2 regions of the Lysinibacillus sp. GJ-1 genome follow, and region 2 is predicted to be linked to the other one. Evidence: a T-box and tRNA genes for the amino acid it is inferred to sense, from the RefSeq annotation. Region 2 holds a T-box; the other holds one or more tRNA genes.
The links. A T-box is a leader RNA that pairs with one kind of tRNA and senses whether it is charged. The one in region 2 lies ahead of tyrS (tyrosine--tRNA ligase), so its partner is inferred to be a tRNA-Tyr.
Positions count from the first base shown of each region.

Region 1: it encodes a tRNA-Tyr, which carries the amino acid that the T-box ahead of tyrS (tyrosine--tRNA ligase) is inferred to sense. The anticodon was not compared.

Region 1 is NZ_CP088912.1:218,954-231,173, reverse strand. It holds gene LO754_RS01105 (CynX/NimT family MFS transporter) at 1-1,012, shown strand, start outside; gene LO754_RS01100 (nitric oxide synthase oxygenase) at 1,055-2,101, opposite strand; tRNA gene LO754_RS01095 (tRNA-Glu) at 2,325-2,389, opposite strand; tRNA gene LO754_RS01090 (tRNA-Asn) at 2,394-2,470, opposite strand; tRNA gene LO754_RS01085 (tRNA-Ile) at 2,482-2,555, opposite strand; tRNA gene LO754_RS01080 (tRNA-Gly) at 2,558-2,631, opposite strand; tRNA gene LO754_RS01075 (tRNA-Phe) at 2,640-2,712, opposite strand; tRNA gene LO754_RS01070 (tRNA-Ser) at 2,719-2,810, opposite strand; tRNA gene LO754_RS01065 (tRNA-Pro) at 2,916-2,992, opposite strand; tRNA gene LO754_RS01060 (tRNA-Arg) at 3,002-3,078, opposite strand; tRNA gene LO754_RS01055 (tRNA-Leu) at 3,092-3,180, opposite strand; tRNA gene LO754_RS01050 (tRNA-Gly) at 3,186-3,260, opposite strand; tRNA gene LO754_RS01045 (tRNA-Leu) at 3,312-3,393, opposite strand; tRNA gene LO754_RS01040 (tRNA-Lys) at 3,402-3,474, opposite strand; tRNA gene LO754_RS01035 (tRNA-Gln) at 3,490-3,564, opposite strand; tRNA gene LO754_RS01030 (tRNA-His) at 3,576-3,651, opposite strand; tRNA gene LO754_RS01025 (tRNA-Trp) at 3,688-3,761, opposite strand; tRNA gene LO754_RS01020 (tRNA-Tyr) at 3,776-3,859, opposite strand; tRNA gene LO754_RS01015 (tRNA-Thr) at 3,866-3,941, opposite strand; tRNA gene LO754_RS01010 (tRNA-Asp) at 3,953-4,025, opposite strand; tRNA gene LO754_RS01005 (tRNA-Met) at 4,037-4,111, opposite strand; tRNA gene LO754_RS01000 (tRNA-Val) at 4,138-4,213, opposite strand; rRNA gene rrf (5S ribosomal RNA) at 4,227-4,342, opposite strand; rRNA gene LO754_RS00990 (23S ribosomal RNA) at 4,409-7,329, opposite strand; rRNA gene LO754_RS00985 (16S ribosomal RNA) at 7,637-9,178, opposite strand; gene LO754_RS00980 (SLC13 family permease) at 9,897-11,753, opposite strand; gene hutI (imidazolonepropionase) at 11,899-12,220, opposite strand, start outside.
Region 2 is NZ_CP088912.1:3,547,842-3,560,061, reverse strand. It holds gene LO754_RS17590 (transglycosylase domain-containing protein) at 1-2,578, opposite strand, end outside; T-box leader at 2,681-2,884, shown strand; gene tyrS (tyrosine--tRNA ligase) at 2,956-4,224, shown strand; gene LO754_RS17580 (cobalamin-binding protein) at 4,299-5,108, opposite strand; gene LO754_RS17575 (iron-containing alcohol dehydrogenase) at 5,233-6,438, opposite strand; gene rpsD (30S ribosomal protein S4) at 7,281-7,883, opposite strand; gene LO754_RS17565 (GGDEF domain-containing protein) at 8,352-10,235, shown strand; gene LO754_RS17560 (GAF domain-containing protein) at 10,327-10,806, opposite strand; gene hisJ (histidinol-phosphatase HisJ) at 10,827-11,624, opposite strand; gene ezrA (septation ring formation regulator EzrA) at 11,824-12,220, shown strand, end outside.

The DNA of each region.
Region 1 (12,220 bases), 1.4 Mb from region 2:
ACCATTACTTGCATTCGCAATAGTATCCCCTTTTGCACCAGTAGTTGCAAGAAAACTCGGACTTGAATTAACACTATTTTTATCAACAATTTTATTAGCAGTAGGAATTGTCCTGCGTTCACTTGGGACAACGGGATTACTCGTATTTGGTACAATGATTATTGGTGTCGCCATTTCATTCGGTAACGTCCTTATTCCAGGTCTACTAAAATTAAAATTTCCATATCATGTTGGTTTACTAATGGCGTTTTATACAATGTCTATGAATTTAACGGCGGGAATCGGTGCTGGTATTAGCTATCCTATAGCGAATGCAGTACTGGGCTGGCAAGGTGCACTTGCTATTGCCCTAGCGCTAGTCATATTAACAATTGTGATTTGGTTACCCCAATTAAAGTTTAATAAACCTGAGCCAACTGTAGTCTCTACAAAAGCGCGTATACCATTGTGGAAATCACCAGTTACTTGGGCAGTTACTGGGGCAATGGGGCTACAATCGTTATTATTTTATACTACCGCAGCTTGGATTCCTGAAATTTATATTGCACAAGGCGTAGCCGCTGATCGTGCGGGTTGGATGTTTTCCATCATGCAAATTTCACAAGTGCCTATGGCATTAGTTGTGCCTATCATTGCTAGCAAAATGACATCTCAGCGACCACTCGTTTTAATGTTTACAGCATTTTATGTCATCGGTTTTACAGGCGTTGTGATGGAATGGACTAGTCTTGCTGTGTTATGGATGATATTGCTTGGTTTAGCAGGTGGGGCTTCATTTGCACTTGCCATGATGTTCTTTACATTACGTACACGTACAGCTTTTGAGGCGGCAGATTTATCTGGCTTTGCACAATCATTAGGTTATTTATTAGCCGCAGTTGGTCCAATTTTATTTGGCTATTTACATGATTTATTTGGCGGCTGGGATATCGCTGGGTGGCTATTTGTTGCCGTTACAGCTCTACTCTTCTTCTGTTCATTTAGAGCTTCTAAAAATGAATATATCAATTAATACGAGGCAGTTCATTTTCTACAATGAGCTGCCTCTTCATCATTAGTATGGGGGTTTTTGGTAAAAATAATTAGGTGTATGATAGACATTTACATACGGCTTATGGAAAATATGTGTCGTTGCAGGCGACAATGGTGGAATCAACCAAGTCCAGTTGCCTGTTAAATCGCGCCCTGCCTTGTGCTCTGCTTCTTCAAATAGCTTAAATTGCTGTGCTGCGGTATGATGATCAACAATACTTACGCCATCTTCTTTAAAGGAATGAAGAACAGCAATATTTAATTCTACTAGCGCACGATCACGCCAAAGAGATGCTTGCTTTGTTGTATCAAGATTAAAAATTTCTGCTATCTTCGGTAACATATCATAACGATCATGATCAGCTAAATTCCGTGCTCCAATTTCTGTCCCCATATACCAGCCATTAAAGGGGGCTGCCTGAAAGTCAATACCCGCCATTTGAAAGCGCATGCTCGATATAATTGGCACCGCATACCACTTCATTCCTAGTTCTTCTACCTTAGGATGTTCAGGGTGACGAATCACAACCTCTAATACATCACCACTTGGGATTGGAAACCATTGCGGTTTTCGGCTATCTACTTGAATCACGAGTGGTAGCACATCAAATGCTGTTCTTGCTCCCTGCCAGCCAAGTGACTCGCACACTTTTGTAAATGGCACCGAATGGGAATCACCAATAATCCCTGCTTCTGTTTCATAACCTGCATAACGTATAAGCTGGTGATTCCATATTTTTACTCTATCAGAGGCAAATACCGTTATAGTCGGACGAATCTTACCGCCATTTGTTGCATATCGAATATGGTGAAGTAATTTCTCAAAAATAGCATGCTCATCTAAAACCTCACGAGCATCCTCAACATGAAGTGATTGCCAAAATAATCTCCCAATACATTTATTACTATTACGCCATGCTACTCTTGCGCCAAAAGTAAGCTCTTCCGTTGTAGGAATATATGCTCCCTCTGTGACAACTTGCTGTAATCTATTTGTAAGCCATTGTTCTGACTCATTTTGTTCCAATTGATAAAGTGCTAAAAAACGTTGTACCTCTTGTAAATTCATATCGTTTTCCTCCATCTATCCCCATATTAGATGAACAGCATACAATTCACCACGAAAAAATCCGTAAGAAAACATACATCTTTTATATATGAAATACTTTGTTCAAATTTAAAACGGCAAATTAAAAGTTAGATGATTTACACAATACTTAATGCCTTAATGACAATAATTAAATGCTTAAAAAACAAAAAAAAGCATGTAGCAAAATTTGCTACATGCTTGATGACCTACGGGATTCGAACCCGTGTTACCGCCGTGAAAGGGCGGTGTCTTAACCGCTTGACCAAGGTAGTGGCTCCGAAGGCAGGACTCGAACCTGCGACAACCTGATTAACAGTCAGGTGCTACTACCAACTGAGCTACTTCGGAATAATTTTAAAATGGTATAAATGGACTCGAACCATCGACCTCACGCTTATCAGGCGTGCGCTCTAACCAGCTGAGCTATAGACCTCTTGGAGCGGGTGATGAGAATCGAACTCACGACATCAGCTTGGAAGGCTGAGGTTTTACCATTAAACTACACCCGCAAAAATGATGGGTCAGGACGGAATCGAACCGCCGACACTTAGAGCTTCAATCTAATGCTCTACCAACTGAGCTACTGACCCGGAAAATGGAGGAGGTAGAGGGATTCGAACCCCGCGCGGTGTTACCCGCCTGTCGGTTTTCAAGACCGATCCCTTCAGCCAGACTTGGGTATACCTCCGGAATAAAACAATTATGGTGGAGCCTAGCGGGATCGAACCGCTGACCTCCTGCGTGCAAGGCAGGCGCTCTCCCAGCTGAGCTAAGGCCCTATTTGTTAAAAAGATGGTCGGAATGACAGGATTCGAACCTACGACCCCTTGGTCCCAAACCAAGTGCTCTACCAAGCTGAGCTACATTCCGTTCATTTATTGGCGCGCCCGGCAGGAGTCGAACCCACAACCTTCTGATCCGTAGTCAGACGCTCTATCCAATTGAGCTACGGGCGCTAAATATTAAAAATGGTGCCGAGGGCCGGAATCGAACCGGCACGGTAGTCACCTACCGCAGGATTTTAAGTCCTGTGCGTCTGCCAGTTCCGCCACCCCGGCACATTTGGAGCGGAAGACGAGGTTCGAACTCGCGACCCCCACCTTGGCAAGGTGGTGTTCTACCACTGAACTACTTCCGCATGTGCATAAGATTATTTATCCTGGCAATTATAAATTTAAAATATAGATGATGCGGGTGAAGGGAGTCGAACCCCCACGCCTTGCGGCGCTAGATCCTAAGTCTAGTGCGTCTGCCAATTCCGCCACACCCGCAAATATGATGAGCCATGAAGGACTCGAACCTTCGACCCTCTGATTAAAAGTCAGATGCTCTACCAACTGAGCTAATGGCTCATATTAAGAAATAAATGGCTGGGGTACTAGGATTCGAACCTAGGCATGACGGAATCAAAATCCGTTGCCTTACCGCTTGGCTATACCCCAATATTTTATTATGGGGCGACTGATGGGAATCGAACCCACGAATGTCGGAACCACAATCCGATGCGTTAACCACTTCGCCACAACCGCCATATGTAATATAACAGTAGTCTAACCTAAAAAATTTGGCAGGGGCAGTAGGAATCGAACCCACACCAAAGGTTTTGGAGACCTCTATTCTACCGTTGAACTATGCCCCTATTGAATAAAGAGCTGGTGGAGGGGGACGGATTCGAACCGCCGAACCCTAAGGAGCGGATTTACAGTCCGCCGCGTTTAGCCACTTCGCTACCCCTCCAAGGGATGGTGCCGGCGATAGGAGTCGAACCCACGACCTACTGATTACAAGTCAGTTGCTCTACCAACTGAGCTACACCGGCACAAATAAGGACGGTCCCGACCGGGATCGAACCGGCGATCTCCTGCGTGACAGGCAGGCATGTTAACCGCTACACCACGGGACCTTAATTTTATTTGGTTGCGGAGACAGGATTTGAACCTGTGACCTTCGGGTTATGAGCCCGACGAGCTACCACTGCTCCACCCCGCGATAATAGTACTTTCATAATAAATAAATGGTGGAGGATGACGGGCTCGAACCGCCGACCCTCTGCTTGTAAGGCAGATGCTCTCCCAGCTGAGCTAATCCTCCACATAAAAAATAAGCGAAGCGACGTCCTACTCTCACAGGGGGAAGCCCCCAACTACCATCGGCGCTAAAGAGCTTAACTTCCGTGTTCGGTATGGGAACGGGTGTGACCTCTTTGCCATCATCACTTCACTTATTCAGTTGAAAGAACTCGTTCTCTCAAAACTGGATAAACGTTCATTGAATGTTTCAAACTTTTTGGTTAAGTCCTCGATCGATTAGTATTCGTCAGCTCCATGTGTCACCACACTTCCACCTCGAACCTATCTACCTCATCGTCTTTGAGGGATCTTACTTACTTGCGTAATGGGAAATCTCATCTTGAGGGGGCTTCATGCTTAGATGCTTTCAGCACTTATCCCGTCCACACATAGCTACCCAGCGATGCCTTTGGCAAGACAACTGGTACACCAGCGGTGTGTCCATCCCGGTCCTCTCGTACTAAGGACAGCTCCTCTCAAATTTCCTACGCCCACGACGGATAGGGACCGAACTGTCTCACGACGTTCTGAACCCAGCTCGCGTACCGCTTTAATGGGCGAACAGCCCAACCCTTGGGACCGACTACAGCCCCAGGATGCGATGAGCCGACATCGAGGTGCCAAACCTCCCCGTCGATGTGGACTCTTGGGGAGATAAGCCTGTTATCCCCGGGGTAGCTTTTATCCGTTGAGCGATGGTACTTCCATGCGGAACCACCGGATCACTAAGCCCGTCTTTCGACCCTGCTCGACTTGTAGGTCTCGCAGTCAAGCTCCCTTGTGCCTTTACACTCTACGAATGATTTCCAACCATTCTGAGGGAACCTTTGGGCGCCTCCGTTACCTTTTAGGAGGCGACCGCCCCAGTCAAACTGTCCGCCTGACACTGTCTCCTGCCCCGCTAAGGGGCATGGGTTAGAATTTCAATACAACCAGGGTAGTATCCCACCGACGCCTCCTTCGAAGCTGGCGCTCCGAGATCTCTGGCTCCTACCTATCCTGTACAAGTTGTACCAAAATTCAATATCAGGCTACAGTAAAGCTCCACGGGGTCTTTCCGTCCTGTCGCGGGTAACCTGCATCTTCACAGGTACTATAATTTCACCGAGTCTCTCGTTGAGACAGTGCCCAGATCGTTACGCCTTTCGTGCGGGTCGGAACTTACCCGACAAGGAATTTCGCTACCTTAGGACCGTTATAGTTACGGCCGCCGTTTACTGGGGCTTCAATTCGCAGCTTCGCTTGCGCTAACCACTCCTCTTAACCTTCCAGCACCGGGCAGGCGTCAGCCCCTATACGTCACCTTACGGTTTTGCAGAGACCTGTGTTTTTGCTAAACAGTCGCCTGCCTATTCACTGCGGCTCTCATGCGCTTGCACGCTCAAGAGCACCCCTTCTCCCGAAGTTACGGGGTCATTTTGCCGAGTTCCTTAACGAGAGTTCTCTCGCACACCTTAGGATTCTCTCCTCGACTACCTGTGTCGGTTTGCGGTACGGGCACCTCTCACCTCGATAGAGGCTTTTCTTGGCAGTGTGAAATCAGGAACTTCGTCCATACGGACTCGCCATCACAGCTCAACGTTACAGTGTGCGGATTTGCCTACACACACGCCTTACTGCTTGGACGCGCACAACCAACGGCGCGCTTACCCTATCCTACTGCGTCCCCCCATTTCTCAAACGGTGAGGAGGTGGTACAGGAATATCAACCTGTTGTCCATCGCCTACGCCTATCGGCCTCGGCTTAGGTCCCGACTAACCCTGAGCGGACGAGCCTTCCTCAGGAAACCTTAGTCATACGGTGGACGGGATTCTCACCCGTCTTTCGCTACTCATACCGGCATTCTCACTTCTAAGCGCTCCACCAGTCCTTCCGGTCTGACTTCAACGCACTTAGAACGCTCTCCTACCACTGACATCGTAGATGTCAATCCACAGCTTCGGTGAATCGTTTAGCCCCGATACATTTTCGGCGCAGCGTCACTCGACCAGTGAGCTATTACGCACTCTTTAAATGATGGCTGCTTCTAAGCCAACATCCTGGTTGTCTGTGCAACGCCACATCCTTTTCCACTTAACGATTACTTTGGGACCTTAGCTGGTGGTCTGGGCTGTTTCCCTTTTGACTACGGATCTTATCACTCGCAGTCTGACTCCCGTGTATAAATATCTGGCATTCGGAGTTTGTCTGAATTCGGTAAACCGGGATACCCCTAGTCCAAACAGTGCTCTACCTCCAGTATTCTCATCACGAGGCTAGCCCTAAAGCTATTTCGGAGAGAACCAGCTATCTCCAAGTTCGATTGGAATTTCTCCGCTACCCACACCTCATCCCCGCACTTTTCAACGTGCGTGGGTTCGGCCTCCAGTAAGTGTTACCTCACCTTCACCCTGGACATGGGTAGATCACCTGGTTTCGGGTCTACGACCACGTACTAATTCGCCCTATTCAGACTCGCTTTCGCTGCGGCTCCGCCTTCTAAAGCTTAACCTCGCACGTAATCGTAACTCGCCGGTTCATTCTACAAAAGGCACGCTATCACCCATTAACGGGCTCTAACTACTTGTAGGCACACGGTTTCAGGATCTCTTTCACTCCCCTTCCGGGGTGCTTTTCACCTTTCCCTCACGGTACTGGTTCACTATCGGTCACTAGGTAGTATTTAGCCTTGGGAGATGGTCCTCCCGGATTCCGACGGAATTTCACGTGTTCCGCCGTACTCAGGATCCACTCTGGAGGGAACGAACTTTCGACTACAGGGCTTTTACCTGCTCTGGCGGACCTTTCCAAGTCGCTTCATCTAACTCATTCCTTTGTAACTCCGTATAGAGTGTCCTACAACCCCAAGAGGCAAGCCTCTTGGTTTGGGCTCTTCCCGTTTCGCTCGCCGCTACTCAGGGAATCGATTTTTCTTTCTCTTCCTCCAGGTACTTAGATGTTTCAGTTCCCTGGGTCTGCCTTCAAGACGCTATGTATTCACGTCAAGATACTACGCGATTAAACGTAGTGGGTTCCCCCATTCGGAAATCTCCGGATCAAAGCTCACTTACAGCTCCCCGAAGCATATCGGTGTTAGTGCCGTCCTTCTTCGGCTCCTAGTGCCAAGGCATTCGCCGTGCGCCCTTAATAACTTAACCTATCGGCTTCCAATCCACTGCGCATTTCGTTGTCAGCTTCTCTCGTTCAATCAGTCACGTACGTAAGTACGCTCCTTCATTCACTCGTTCGCTTCCTAGAACTGCTTGTGTCTTGAAACCCTATTTAGTTATTAAGCCTAAAAAACTTAATTAAAAAATAAATGTGTTTGTTACAATTTCAATGTCGTTTTATCCAGTTTTCAAAGAACAAATTTTGAAGTGTTTCATTCAGAAGAATGAACCTTCAAAACTGAACGCAAAACGTAATCTTACAAACCCAAGGTTTGTATTCCGAAAATATCCTTAGAAAGGAGGTGATCCAGCCGCACCTTCCGATACGGCTACCTTGTTACGACTTCACCCCAATCATCTATCCCACCTTCGGCGGCTGGCTCCAAAAGGTTACCTCACCGACTTCGGGTGTTACAAACTCTCGTGGTGTGACGGGCGGTGTGTACAAGGCCGGGAACGTATTCACCGCGGCATGCTGATCCGCGATTACTAGCGATTCCGGCTTCATGTAGGCGAGTTGCAGCCTACAATCCGAACTGAGAACGACTTTATCGGATTAGCTCCCTCTCGCGAGTTGGCAACCGTTTGTATCGTCCATTGTAGCACGTGTGTAGCCCAGGTCATAAGGGGCATGATGATTTGACGTCATCCCCACCTTCCTCCGGTTTGTCACCGGCAGTCACCTTAGAGTGCCCAACTAAATGATGGCAACTAAGATCAAGGGTTGCGCTCGTTGCGGGACTTAACCCAACATCTCACGACACGAGCTGACGACAACCATGCACCACCTGTCACCGTTGTCCCCGAAGGGAAAACCATATCTCTACAGTGGTCAACGGGATGTCAAGACCTGGTAAGGTTCTTCGCGTTGCTTCGAATTAAACCACATGCTCCACCGCTTGTGCCCGTCAATTCCTTTGAGTTTCAGTCTTGCGACCGTACTCCCCAGGCGGAGTGCTTAATGCGTTAGCTGCAGCACTAAGGGGCGGAAACCCCCTAACACTTAGCACTCATCGTTTACGGCGTGGACTACCAGGGTATCTAATCCTGTTTGCTCCCCACGCTTTCGCGCCTCAGTGTCAGTTACAGACCAGATAGTCGCCTTCGCCACTGGTGTTCCTCCAAATCTCTACGCATTTCACCGCTACACTTGGAATTCCACTATCCTCTTCTGCACTCAAGTCTCCCAGTTTCCAATGACCCTCCACGGTTGAGCCGTGGGCTTTCACATCAGACTTAAGAAACCACCTGCGCGCGCTTTACGCCCAATAATTCCGGACAACGCTTGCCACCTACGTATTACCGCGGCTGCTGGCACGTAGTTAGCCGTGGCTTTCTAATAAGGTACCGTCAAGGTACAGCCAGTTACTACTGTACTTGTTCTTCCCTTACAACAGAGTTTTACGAACCGAAATCCTTCTTCACTCACGCGGCGTTGCTCCATCAGGCTTTCGCCCATTGTGGAAGATTCCCTACTGCTGCCTCCCGTAGGAGTCTGGTAGTGTCTCAGTCCCAGTGTGGTGATCACCCTCTCAGGTCGGCTACGCATCGTTGCCTTGGTGAGCCGTTACCTCACCAACTAGCTAATGCGCCGCGGTCATCCTATAGCGACAGCGAGATGCCGTCTTTCAGTATTGTCCCATGAGGGACAAAAGATTATTCGGTATTAGCCCCGGTTTCCCGGAGTTATCCCAAACTATAGGGTAGGTTGCCCACGTGTTACTCACCCGTCCGCCGCTAACGTCAAAGGAGCAAGCTCCTTCTCTGTTCGCTCGACTTGCATGTATTAGGCACGCCGCCAGCGTTCGTCCTGAGCCAGGATCAAACTCTCCATAAAAGAAATTTGATTAGCTCAAATTGTTTTGCTGGCATCAATTTTGATGTCCAAAATTTTGTTTTGTTCACTAACGAAGTTAGCTAGTAAAAACTATATTGATTACGTTTTGCTTGTTCAGTTTTCAAGGTTCATTTTGTCACCGTTTGTTTTTAGCGACTTTTATATAATAACATTTTCTTTTTTTATTGTCAACAAGTTTTTTTAAAACTTTTTATCTTCTTTCAGAAGCGACAACTTTTATATCGTACTATTTACAAACATTCTTGTCAACACTTTTTTGTAATGTTTTTAAGAAGTTTGTGTTATTAATGTTACGTCGTCTTAGCGACAAGTAATAATTTATCATGATTCTATAACCTTTGCAAGTGTTTTTTCTATAAAAATATCAAATTATATTAAATACCTTTATATAATTATACTTTATAAATTAGAAAATCGAAAACCTTCCTATATATATGCCCAATTTTTTTATTGTCCTATTAATTCTACTTTCTTTTTAAAACGCGCATCTTTCTTTACTCGAATGCCTAGCTTTACATAAAGGATTATTCCTAAAATAAATAAGTTCTTATATAAAACAAACCTCATCCCTCTTTCTCGTTTTCATTATACAAATTTCTATTTGCTTTAAATCTAATGCCATTGCTTTTCGCTTTCCACTGTAGCTTAACTAACACTACAGTGGAAAACAGCAAGAAACTAAACAAAAATACAAATTCTAAAATGGAAAGAAAAATGGCACTGCAAGCATCATCACAATAAACATAATAACTTGTAAAGGTACGCCAATCTTTACAAAATCCATAAATTTATAGCCACCAGCAGTCATAACTAACGCATTAGTAGGTGAGGCAATTGGCGTGGCAAACGCCATACTTGCTGCTACCGCTACACCAATCATAAAGGTTGTAGGATTTGCATCCATTGCAATCGCTGCGTTCATAGCAATGGGTGCAAACAAAACAGCGGTTGCGGTATTACTAATAAATTGACCAAAAATAACTGTCAGTACATAAATACCTATCAATACCCCGTAAGGACCGTATTTACCAAGAACATCAATGATGCCGTTGGATAAAATAACCATGCCCCCTGTTTTCTCTAATGCTGTAGCCATCGGAAGCATTGCCGCAACGAGTACAATACTTTCAAAATTCATATTGTTATACGCATCTTCCATATTCCGCAAACAGCCAGTTATAATCATCAATACTGCCCCAACCATAACGGAAATAACAGCAGGGAATACTTCAAAAGCCATGAGCCCAATCATTAAAAGCATAATCGCACCAGCTATTCCTGCTTTACCAGTTGCCGCTGCAACACTCGCATGCTCTTTCGGTTGACCGACAACAACAACGTCCTGTGTCTCTCGAGCAAGCACTAATATTTCATCCCATGCGCCTTGTACTAAGATGGCATCTCCAAATTTCAACTTATGCGTCACCATATCTTGAAGCTTATAGCTACCTCTATGGTTAATGCCAATAATATTGAGATTATACTTTTCTCGGAATCCTAGTGAACTGACCGTCTCATTAATAAAACTTGAATTTGGCGTTAATAGCACTTCCGCAATACCAAGATGCTTTGTTACCAACTCATCCGCTTCATTCTCAGTCAATTCTTGCATCACTAAACCGTAATCTGCAGTTAAATTACCAATCGCCCCTTCCTCACCTTGTACATAGAGCTCATCTAAAGCATGGATTACACTCGTTGGGCCTGCCATTTCTTGATAGGTCATCGGGAGTAAATTGATTCCATCTTGTGATTTACGGTGAATTTTCATCATACAAAGTCCATATTTTGCGGGAAGCTTTAATTCTGCCAGTGATGTTCCTATAATTGTAGAATCCTCAGGTACAAACACCTTAAATAATCGATTGTTTAAATCATATTGCTTCATAATTTTCTTTGGCGAGAGCTTATAGCCAGTAGATGTTTGCGTTCTTTTTTTATCATTTGGTAACAGAATATTACGCACAAGCACCAAATATAAAATACCGACAATCATCCCAACTAGGCTAATAGGCGTCACCTCAAAAAACCCAAGCTTCGGATAGCCTTGATCGACTAAAAGCTGGCTGACAATTAAATTGGGCGGGGAAGCAATTAATGTCATTAAGCCCGATAAACTAGCGACATAAGATAGTGGTAATAAAAACTTTGAAGGACTTTCCTTCATACTAATCGCGATGCTGACAACAATCGGCATCATCAAAGCAACTGTACCCGTATTACTCATAAAAGCACCTACAGAGCCTACAATAATGAGCAATAGGATAAATAACTTGAGCTCGCTATTACCTGACCATTTCAATAATAGTTGTCCAGCCATTGCTGCAAGACCCGTACGCAAAATACCAGCACCAACTACAAAAAGGCCAGCAATCATTAGCACAACCGAATTTGAAAAGCCTGCCAAAGCCTCTGCTGGCGTTAAAATATTAGCGATAACAAATGCGAGAAGAGAGACAATAGCAACAAAATCTGCACGCACTCGATTCGTCATAAATACAATAATCGTCATTCCTAAAATAAGAAATGTTAATGTTAGCTGCACGCAAAGCATTCCTTTCTAACTATAGTAACAACTACATTCTATACGAAAAAAAGCATAAATAACGGAATTCTCCCTATTTATGCTTTTTCTGTAATATTTAATTGGTAAATCTATGCACAACTGAGATTAATCGTTCACCAAAACTCTTTATTTATTACAAAAGAATACCATGACGCACTACAACTTGCCCTTTTTTAATTACCGTATCGGTATGATTCATGCCGTAAAAGTATTGTAGCTGTTTGTAATTGGCAACATCCAATATAATAACATCCGCTTGTTTACCCGCTTCTAGCGTACCAATCTGGTGGCCTCTGTTCAATGCATGCGCGGCATTAATGGTCGTAGCAGTGATTACTTCCTCTAATGTCAACCCCATATGCATACAAGCTAAATTCATTATAAATGGCAAACTCATTGTCGGCGAAGAGCCCGGGTTAAAGTCTGTTGAGATGGCTACTGGCACTCCTTCATCA
Region 2 (12,220 bases):
TTCGATAGCCTACCACATCATTAGATGAGCCACTCCAAGATAGTGTATTGCCTGAAATGGATGCTGTTACAGCCGCTGGCGGACTACCATCTGCTGGGAAGTCGACAGCTGATACAGATGAATTTGATAGTGATGAATTTTTAGGAAGTAGGCTTGCAGGGTTCCCACCCAGTCTACCTAACATCCGTTTAATAAAGGCTTGGTTAATACCAGCGCCACTAGATTTTACAAATTCTGCTGGTGTGTTTGGATGTGCATTATACGTTTTACCTTTAATTGTTACGACGCTTGATGAAGCGAGGCTATCATCAGGTCGTGACGGTAAAAATACTTTCGCGTTAAATAAATCTGAGCGTACCAATCCTGCATTTGCACAAGCGGCAGAAGGTGCTAGACCAGAAATACCACAGAATGAAGCAGTCACAACATTTTTTGGTGCCTTAAAGTTTGAAGGAGCATCAATTAATTTAGGATCTACATCATACATGGAATTCATTAAAGTACCCCATAGCTTGTTAATACGTACACTTGGTTGTAAATACGTATTATTAAAGGCATTAAGTGAGCGTTGTTTATCGTAGCCCATCCATACACCAAGTGAAACATTTGGATTATAGCCTACTAACCAGACATCGTTATATTTTTGGGAAGTACCTGTTTTAGCTGCAAAATCAGAAGAGAATTTTAATGTATTTTTTGCAACTGTACCTGTTCCTTTTGTTAAAACATCTCGTAACATATCCGTTACGATATAAGAAGTCTCAGGGCTAAACACTTGTACAGGTTCAACTTTATGTTGGTAAATAAGATTTCCATCTTGGTCTTCGATTTTTTCAATCATATAAGCATCGATAAATTGACCGCCGTTTGCAAAAGTTGCAAACGCATTTGTATTTTCTTCAACAGTTGTACCTATTTGTAAAGCACCAATCCCTGTTGAAGGATTTGTATAGTCTTCAGGTTTTAATTGTGAGAAGTCCATTTTTGCTAAAAATTCAGCAGGACGTCTATTTAAAATATCATAGTATAAGCGTAGCGCTGAAATGTTTGTTGAGTCAGCTAACGCTTCACGTGCTGGAATAAGACCACGCTCATCGTTCGTCAAATAGTTCGTTGGACTCCAATCGCCAATAGAGAACTTGACGTCAACTAATGGACTTCCTGCACCAATTACGCCATATTCAATGGCTGGGGCATAGACAAGTAATGGTTTCATAGTTGAACCGTTCGAGCGGTAAGCTTTAGTAGCGTGGTTTAATTGATTTATTTTAAAATCACGACCACCTAGGAAGCTTAAAATTCGACCTGTGCTATTTTCGATTAAAATACTACCAACTTGAACAGGCATTTGCACATCGATTTCCTCACCTGTTACAGGATCTTTGCCTTTACCCGTATATGTCTGACCGTAGTATTTAAAATTATCGGCTGCTTTTTGCATAGCATCAAACATATCCTTGTTGATAGTGGAATAAATACGATAACCTTTTGAACGAATGTCTCGGTCTGCCAAAATCGAATATTTTTCTTGTAATTTTTCTTCCGTTTTTAAACGTTCTGAATCAATACCATCTTCATTGGCTAGTTTTTCAGCAATAATTTCTTTTGCTCGTTCCTCTAGCTCAAACGTTAACCATGGATAACGATCCTCTGGACGTGCTTCTGGTGTACGGAAGTCTGCTGTAATGTCATATGCGAGCGCATCTTCATACTGTTTTTCATTAATGTAGCCAGCTTCATTCATGCGGTAGAGCACCGTTTTCATACGATCGATGCCTAATTTTAATGCTTCTTCACTTTTTAGCACACCTGTATTTGTAAATGGTGTGTAAGTATACGGTGCCTGAGGAATACCAGCTATGTAAGCGGCTTGAGGAAGCGTTAAATCCTTTGCTTTCACATTAAAAATACCTTCAGCTGCTGTTTCAATACCTGCGATATTACGCCCTGTTGCATTTCGACCATAAGGAATAATATTTAAGTATGCCTCTAATATTTCTTCCTTTGTCATAAAGTGCTCTAAGCGCATGGCAAGTAGCAGTTCCTTCGCTTTTCGCTCATAGGAAACTTCATTTGTTAACACTTGGTTTTTAATAAGTTGCTGTGTTAATGTAGAGCCACCTGTCTGTGTGGCAGAGTTTGTAACGTCTTGCAGCAATCCTCGAATAACAGCTTTTGGAACAATTCCATTATGTTCACGGAAATATTCATCTTCCGTTGCGAGTACTGCATTAATTAAGTCAGGGGCTACTGCGCTAAGAGACGTTTCACGACGTTCTAAATCTGTACGCAATTTTCCCATATAAATATCGTTGGCAAAATAAATTTCACTTGTTTCCTCATAGTTGAAGATAAGGTTTCGTAACTCTTCTTTCGAACGTAAAGGTTCTTCTTGTACAAGTGAGGCAAAATAGCCGGCGCCAACAGAACCAACAAATACAGTGCCTACCAATGCAAAGACTAAAAATAGTAAAAATAAGTTCCAGACGACGCTGCCTGAAATACGTAATGTCTTCATCCATTTTTGTTCGAGAAATGCATCGATCTTTACATTGATTTTCTCAATCCAATCCTTCAAGGTATCGACCTCCTAAAATCTTGTTTATTATAGCATATAATGAATTGTCTCGAACATAGTTATTGACATTGAAAGAGAATCGTATAGAATAATGCTTATAGTTTTCTAGTGATGAAGAGTTTGCAGTAGTATCTATATTCCCTGTTTAGAGAGCCAGCGGTTGGTGAAAGCTGGTCATAATGTAGAGACGAATTACGTACTTGGAGCTTAGACGTGCGCGCCTGCGATAAAGGCGGCTGAATGAAGAGGAAGATGGATGACATCTTCAAGCTGGGTGGTACCGCGTTAGTTATTAACGTCCCTGCATGCAATTTGTTGCGTGTAGGGACTTTTTTGTTTCTACACGCTAAAAGATGACAATTTAGGAGGAAGAAACAATGACAAACGAATTATTACAAGATTTAGAATGGCGTGGATTGTTGTACCAACAAACGGATGCTGAAGGTATGGCAAAACTTCTAGCAGAACAGTCTGTTTCTCTATACTGTGGGGTAGACCCAACCGCTGACTCAATGCACATCGGTCACATCGTCCCTTTATTAACGCTTCGTCGCTTCCAAAAAGCTGGCCACCGTCCAATTTTACTTGTTGGTGGAGCAACAGGAATGATCGGGGACCCTTCTGGACGCTCTGAAGAACGTCAGCTTCAAACAGTGGAGCAAATTGACAAAAACGTGCAAGCCATTCGTGGACAATTAGAGCGTATATTTGAATTTGCACAAGATGGAAATGGCGCGCAACTTGTTAATAACCGTGATTGGATTGGGGATATTAGTACAATTGAATTTTTACGTGATTACGGGAAATTAATCAATGTTAATTACATGTTAGCAAAAGATACAATTGCTTCACGTCTTGATACAGGTATCTCATTTACGGAATTTGCTTATACATTAATTCAAGGTATTGATTACAATCACTTGTACAACAATTACAATTGTCGCATTCAAGTGGGTGGCTCTGATCAGTGGGGCAATATTACAACTGGTTTAGAAGTTATTCGTAAAACACATGAAGAAGAAACAAAAGCATTTGGTATTACAATTCCGTTAGTAACAAAAGCGGATGGTACGAAATTCGGTAAAACAGCTGGTGGTGCTGTATGGTTAGATAGCAAAAAAACATCTCCGTACGAATTCTACCAATTCTGGATTAATGCTGCGGATGCGGATGTTATTAAATACTTAAAAATCTTTACGTTCTTAACACGTGAAGAGATTGAAGCATTAGCTGTGTCTGTGGAAGAGGAACCTCATTTACGTAAGGCACAAAAAGCTTTAGCGGAGGAAATGACACGCTTAATCCATGGTCAGGAAGCGCTAGACCAAGCTATTCGCATTACGGCTGCATTATTCTCTGGCGATTTAAAAGCACTTTCAGCACAGGAAATGAAGGATGCATTTAAAGATGTTCCTTCTATTGAAATGGCTAAAGAGGCAAAAAATATCGTAGATTTACTTGTGGAAGCAGGGATTTCATCTTCAAAACGTCAAGCTCGTGAAGATGTGACAAACGGTGCCATTAGCATAAACGGTGAAAAAATCACAGATTTAGAATACAACGTCGATGCAAAAGACCGTTTAGAAGATGCCTTTAGCATTGTACGTCGCGGCAAGAAAAAATACCATATGGTCAAATTTGTTTAGGTGTCAGGCACTCAAACAATTTTCACACAATTCAACCTCCCTTCGAATGGATCACTTCGAGGGAGGTTTTTGTTTTAACATTGTAAGAAATTAGGTAGAGTGATTTGCTGATAGCTTTCAGGGTGTAGCAGTTGAGCAAGTTTAAGTGCACCTTCCACTAATCGAGGGGATGGACGGCAATACAACCATTCCTCCATTACGTACACCTGTTGCATTTGAACCGCTTGTAGCTCATTAGCACCTGGTCGCTTTAATAAATGAGCTGGTTTAATTCGCTCATAGGCAACACCTACCCACGCCATCAGTATATAATCTGGATTACGTCGAACAATTTCTTCCCACTCTGTTTGGACATTCGCTAACTCGAAATCGTGAAATAAATTTTGGCCTCCAGCAAGTTTGCTAATTTCGGTTAACCAATTAACTTGACCAGGTGTGAAAATAGGATTTGGCCACCATTCCCAATATAAAGTAGGGTGAGTGGAAACCGTTTGTGCCACCGCTTGAAGCTGGGCAATAAATTGTAAATATTCCGTTGCAACTTTTTGGGCGTGCTCCGTTACGCCACAAGCAGCACCTAGTGTTAGAAGATCTTGCGCAATTTCGTTTAACGAGTTGGCATTAAAAACAATGTGGGGAATGTTCCTTTCCTGTAATGCCTCTATATTTTTTTCCATGCCTGGTACACTTAATGAGGCAAGTACTAAGTCGGGCTGCAATGCTTCTAATGCATCCATATCAATTGATAAATCGGGACCAAGCTTTGGTAATGCCTGCACAGATGAAGGCCAATCTGAAAAATCATCAACACCTACAAGTTGATGGGTCAATCCTAAGTAAGCAACAAGCTCTGTGTTGCTTGGACAAATGGAAATTAAACGCATATGTTTCCCCCATATCTTTTTAAGAAAAGTATAGCTGTCACTAGGCACACATACAACAGGGGAATGTTTTTTGTTCCACAGAAAAAGGCATGCCTCAAGGAGACACGCCATTGTTATTAATATTTTAAGACAGTGCAACCGCTTCAAGTGACTCTGTTGGTTTTCCTACAGGTCCCATTGCAGCAGTAATAATTTGTTTAATGTCCTCTAATGTTGCTTTACGAGGATTCGTTGCTGCACAAACGTCTAGCATTGCATTTTTAGCTAAAATTTCAATATCTTCATCCTTCGCACCTAACGCATGGAAGCCACTTGGGATATTTAAATCTTTTGATAATTTTTCAATGGCAGTAATTGCTTTTTCAGCAGCATCACGTTTGCTAATCCCTTCAACATTTTCACCTAATAACTCAGCGATTCGAGCAAACCGCTCAGTACGTGCTGTTAAGTTGAAGCGGCAAACATGTGGCAGTAAAATCGCATTACATACACCGTGTGGTAAGTTGTAGAAGCCACCTAATTGATGAGCAATCGCATGTACATAGCCAAGTGAAGCATTATTAAATGCCATACCCGCTAAAAATTGTGCATACACCATTTGCTCACGTGCTTCTAAATCAGCACCGTTTGCGTAGGCACGAGGTAAAAATTCAGGAACTAGCTGAAGTACTTTTTCTGCACATGCATCAGTAATTGGTGTTGCATTAGTCGATACAAACGATTCGATTGCATGTGTTAATGCATCTACACCAGTTGCAGCTGTTAGAGCTGGAGGTAAGCCAATCATTAACTCTGGGTCATTAATCGATACAAGTGGTGTCACATGTTTGTCAACAATCGCCATTTTTACTTTCCGAGCTGTATCTGTGATGATTGTAAAACGTGTCATTTCGCTTGCTGTACCAGCAGTTGTATTAATCGCGATTAATGGCACCAGTGGGTTTTCTGATTTGTCAACGCCTTCATAATCATGAATGCGTCCACCATTCGAAGCAATAAGTCCGATACCTTTTGCTGCATCATGTGCACTACCGCCTCCAAGCGATACGATAGAATCACAGTTTTCGGCATGATAAACAGCAATTCCATCTTCAATGTTTTGATCTGTTGGATTTGGTTCTGCTTTAGGGAAAATTGCAACATCAATTCCAGCTGCTGTGATGATGTTAGCAATTTGTTCTGAGAGACCTAACTTGTGTAAGCCCTCATCTGTTACGATTAATGTCTTCTTCACTTCTAAATCATTTAAGCGCTTACCAACTTCTTGAATTGCTCCAGGTCCAAATAAGTTTGTTTTTGGCATTACAAATTGCTTTAGAACGTCTGACATATTTCCAACCCCTTTGAAATAATTGTTATTGCTTGAATGATGGCGAACCACCTTCCGAAATCCATATTATTCTATTTTTTTTGAAAGTTCAATACGTATTTTTATTAAAATTGTTAATTTTACCACTGTTATTATTTCACAAAAAAGTAAGTTTGGAATTGAGATAGTAAAAGATAATAAGGAGTAGGAAGGTTGATTTAAATATGTTTTAAGAAATGCTATCGTATAAAAATAAAATATATTTTTTGGTATTTTGTTCTATTTTACACCTTGCTTGAATAGTAAATAACTGATATTTGATTGTTAATATATTAATAGTGTTTACGTTGTTTGGTATGGGAATAATTGTTATTTTAATGTACGGAAAAATAAGTGCTTTTTATTTAATGTAATATTTAGGATGGAACAGTAAGTAAATCTCGGTGCCAGGCACGCAAACAATTCTGATAATTCACTTCAATTTATGAAAAAACATTGAGTGGGTTGTGGGGAAGAAAGTCGCAAGTGAGAGAAATCTGACTTGCGGCTTCTTTGTATTTTTACTGCTAAACGTACATTCGGCAATTATCAGGTACAATGGGGCTTACCGTTGTATCCAGTGCTAGGTACACAAACAAAGTAATAGTTTTATAAAAACGCTGATGCGGCAACACTTATGCTATTACGCAGCTATTTCTATGCACATGTTTCGCCAGCTAGTCCCATTGTAGTCCCAACTTGCCCCCAATTAATGTTATTTTGTGCTCGGAATTGCATGAATAGATAAAAATAAGAAAAGCCCTAGAAACCTTTGCAACAAGGTTTCTAGGGCTTTTTGTGTTGCTAAATGCAACGAAGGTTTATTAACGAGAGTAGAACTCTACGATGAATGCTTCGTTGATTTCAGCAGATAGTTCAGAACGCTCTGGAAGGCGAGTGAATGTACCTTCTTTTTTATCTGCATCAAAAGTTAAGTAGTCAGGTACGAAGTTGTTTACTTCGATCGCTTCTGTAACTACAGCAAGGTTTTGAGATTTTTCACGAAGAGAAATCGTTTGACCTGGTTTAACGCTGAATGATGGGATATCAACGCGTTTGCCGTCTACTAAGATATGACCGTGGTTTACTAATTGACGAGCTCCACGACGAGTGCGAGCTAAACCTAAACGGTAAACTAAGTTGTCAAGGCGAGTTTCAAGAAGGATCATGAAGTTTTCACCGTGAACACCTTTCATTTTACCAGCGCGGTCGAATAGAGTACGGAATTGACGTTCGTTCATGCCGTACATGTGACGAAGTTTTTGTTTTTCTTGAAGTTGTAAACCGTATTCTGATAATTTTTTACGTTGGTTCGGGCCGTGTTGACCTGGTGCGTAAGGGCGTTTTTCGATTTCTTTACCAGTACCGCTTAGTGAGATACCAAGACGACGTGATAATTTCCAAGATGGACCTGTATAACGAGACATATTGTTGTCTCCTCCTTTAAATTTGGTTTTTTTGTTGTAAAACAAAAACCAGTAGTACCCATTCTTATACGCATTTTATTTTCATGTATTTTCGCCTATGCAGCCGTTAGGTTACACAATACACCATCTATTTTGCCACTGAGAGTTTTTGTGTAGTAATACTCAGTAAAATTGAGGAATAAAATACAGTAATAAGCTTATACCACTGCTGCGTTTATTTTACACAAACTTCATTGTAACTGCTTAGAGCGTAGACGTCAATTATTAGTATGGCTATTTTTAAAAAGAACTATAGTAGGAATTTCCTTGAGAGGAATTTAACACTAATACGAAATGGTTATTGATGCGGTAGTAAATGTAAAATGTAAAAGTAAGGTAGAATTACATAGTCAAAATGACACAAATTATGTATAATACATTATAAGTTAATAGTAATTGATTTGTACGTTATATAGAAAAGGTGATTTCATGACAGACCATTTACAAACGCTGAAATATATAAAATCTGATGTTTTGAGCATTTGGGTGAGTTCGAATGGAGGACTAGTCAGTTTTAATGAGTATTTTTATTCATTTAAACAGTGTCTAAAGAAGCACTTGAAAATTGAAAATGCGGCTTTTCTTAGTTTTGAAGGGAATAGTTTAATACCTGTAGAAGAATTGGCCTCTTTGACAATTGAAACAAAACTAAATGCTGTGTCATGGCTAATGATAGAAGCTAGCTTTTACCAACAGAAAGTAGTAAAGCTTCCTTATATATTAAAAGAAAAAACAGCCTATAATATGATGACAGATATGGTGCTTTTCCAGACGGAGGGCAAAGAGCCTATGGGTGTGTTACTTGTTGAAGCCACCGATACTTGGACGGACTTTATGACTTCGGATTACGGTGAAGAGTGTGTAGAAACGCTTACAAAAGTTTTACAAATGCTGATTGAAAATCTCGAAGTAAAGTTAAATGAAGACCAATATAGAAAACTTTATAACATGACCGATTTATTTCACTCAACAATGGATATTGATTTGATTTTAGAAAACGTTTTAAAAAATATTCGCGATAATTTTCCAGAATTCAATGTGGAACTTATATTATCTAACGATCAAGATCGCCATACGACTATCGATATAAAACTTTTTGATTATCTGTCTGAAAGACCGGCTACTATCGAAGCTTTTGTATCAGGAGAATTGACTACTGAACTAGCTGGAGACTTGAATTGTCGTTTATTAAACGCCCCTATAAAAGGGAGACAAGCTATTTATGGCATTTTGCAAGTGAGTGCACCAACCACATATCTTTTTTCAGCAACGGAAAAAGACTTTGTGCGCATGTTAGCACAAGCATCTGGAAATGCGCTAGAAAATGCAAAATTATATCATCAATCGCATCGCCTCGTAAGTGACTTACAACTCATCAATGAAACTTCGCATCGATTAAATATGCGCATTGATATTAATGAAATGTTACTTTTCCTACAAAAACAATTAATGAAGTCTTTCCAACCAATGGAAGTTTGTTTCGCTTTTAAAGATCATGCTACCTATGAAGTGACAGATGCTAGCACATCGTTATTTAAATCAGAAGAAGGTAATACTTATATTAGACATGTTGAACAACATTTTGAGCATACAAATGATCCACTCTTTATAGCAGATTTTAGCCGATTAACCCCAAATCAAATAGAATATCGTTCAATTATGGCGATTCCTATCTTAATGGAGGAAAAAATAAATGGCTTTAGTATCGTACTGCACAAAGAGCCCTATTTCTTTTCATTTGATAGCTTTAAGTTAATGCAATCTTTAATCCATCATTCTTCGTTAGCGATTGCCAACTCTATTTTACGCAATCAGCTACAAGAAATGGTTGACCGCGATCATTTAACAAAATTATATGCACGCAGTTATTTAGATCAATATGTAGAAAAATCCCTGAAAAAAGATCAATCAGGTATGTTCTTGCTTATTGATATTGACAATTTTAAACGCATCAATGACACTTACGGCCATCAAACAGGCGATAAAATTCTTGTGCAAATTGCCGTGAAATTAGAAGAAACAATAGGTGCTAGCGGTATTTGTGCTCGCTGGGGTGGAGAAGAAATGTCGGTGTATGTACCAAATGTTGGTGAGCAAGATGCCATTGAGTTAGCTTCAACAATAGTTGAAGTCATTCCGAATGCTACTGACCCTAAAGTAACGATTTCAGCAGGTCTTATAACATGGGATCAATACTATCGACCAGCTTTCCAATCGGTTTTTCTACACGCCGATACAGCTTTATATGAAGCGAAAAACAATGGGAAAAATAGATTTTGTATCCATGATCGGACGTTACAAACAAATGCATAATAGATGGTTTACTATAAAATGCCCCGAAATGATATATTTATAATCCATTTCAGGGCATTTTTTAGTGGCTATAAGATAATATTGCGAAATATTAAATATGAAGAAGTAGTGTTTCTACAAAATGTTCTAAGCCGGTTTGATCTTCTTGTGAAAAGCGATTTTTAATAGGGCTATCAATATCAAGAACGCCAATCACCTTCTCTTGTTGAATAAGCGGAATGACAATTTCTGATTGAGAGGCAGCATCGCATGCAATATGCCCTGGAAATGCATGAACATCTTTTACGACAAGTGTCTCTTTTTTTGTTACAGCTGTTCCACACACACCGCGTCCAATTGGAATTCTCACACAAGCTGGTAAGCCTTGGAATGGTCCTAAAACTAGTTCATCCTCTTGTAAAAGGTAAAAGCCAACCCAGTTAATGTCAGTAAGAAATTGATTAAGCAAGGCAGATGCGTTGCCTAAATTTGCAATGCGATCGGTTTCGCCAGTGAGTAATGCATCTAACTGTTTTGCTAATGTCTTGTATTGATCTGCAATAGATCCTTCGTAATTAATTTGTGTAAACATATGAGCACCTCGTTTAAACGTTATTTGTCTGGAAATAGAGTTTTATAATGCTGATGTAAATCGACAGCAGCATGAGCATCTGAACCGAAAACGATAGGTAAACCAATCGTTTTACTATAATCGATAAAGGCAAATGGTGGATAGGGTTCCTGACAATATGTTTTACTTAAGCCAGCACTATTTAAATCTAACTCATATCCTTTTTGCTGCATAGTAGTTAATACTTCTTGGATGCGGTCAGTGTCATCAACTGGCTGATGATGGGCTAGCTGAAATTTATGAATAAGTGTTGGATGCCCGATGCGCTTAGGTTTGTATTGTCCTAAGTCAGCTTCAATAGATTGTAGGACAGTATCATAATATAAATGATAGAGACGTTCAACAGAACCTACTTTTTGGGCAAAATTTATAAAACTTTCAGCAGAAAAATCAATGCATTCATACGTATTCTGCCATTGTAAAAAATGAACAGATAAAATGGCATCGTCTAAAAAATGTCCATATGTATCAAGAAAATGACGTGTTTCTTGCTCGAAGCCGACAATATAGTCGATCTCTAAACCGATGCGAATGCGAATATCCTGTGCATATTGTTTTTGAAGTCGTTGTAAGTCTTCCAAATAAGGCATTAAAAAATCTGGGCGCATACCACTATCCTGTTCAGGTGTAGGATCTTGGAAATTAGAGGGTAATGGTGCATGTTCTGTAAATGTAATATCGGTAAAGTTTTCAGCAATTGCTTTTTCAATATATTGTGTAAATGAATCAGATGACCCATGTGGGCAATAGGGGCTATGGATGTGCCCGTCTCTTTTCATACATTTTACACTCCTTTAACTATTAAAATGATAAATACATATTTACGCTCTATGTTCAATGACATAGGGGAAGCTGTCAATATGTAGGTCGTGAATACACTTTTCTGAAAATCACTTAAATTTTAGTACAAAAGGCGAAAACATAGTATATAATAAATACAACTAGCCAATTCGTTTATTGTAGAATAGGAGGCTTACGATGGAGTATATCATCATTCCGATTATCCTACTATTAATTTTAGCCATAGTAGGATTAATGATGCGAAGAAAACATACAACAATTATTGCACAACTTGAAAATGAAAAATTACAAATACAAAACAATCCCATAAATGAAGAAATTTCTAAAGTTAAATCTTTAAACATGAATGGCGAAACAGAGGAAATGTTTGAACGGTGGCGTAATAGTTGGGATGAAGTCATCGACGTACATATGACAAAAATTGATTCGCTTTTATTCGATGCTGAAGACCAAATCAATCGCCTTCGTTTTAAAAAAGCAACGTTGATTGAGCGTGAAATAGAAGATTATATTCGTAAGTGTGAAAAAGATAAAGATAAAATCTTAGAAGAACTTAATGAATTAATTGGCAGCG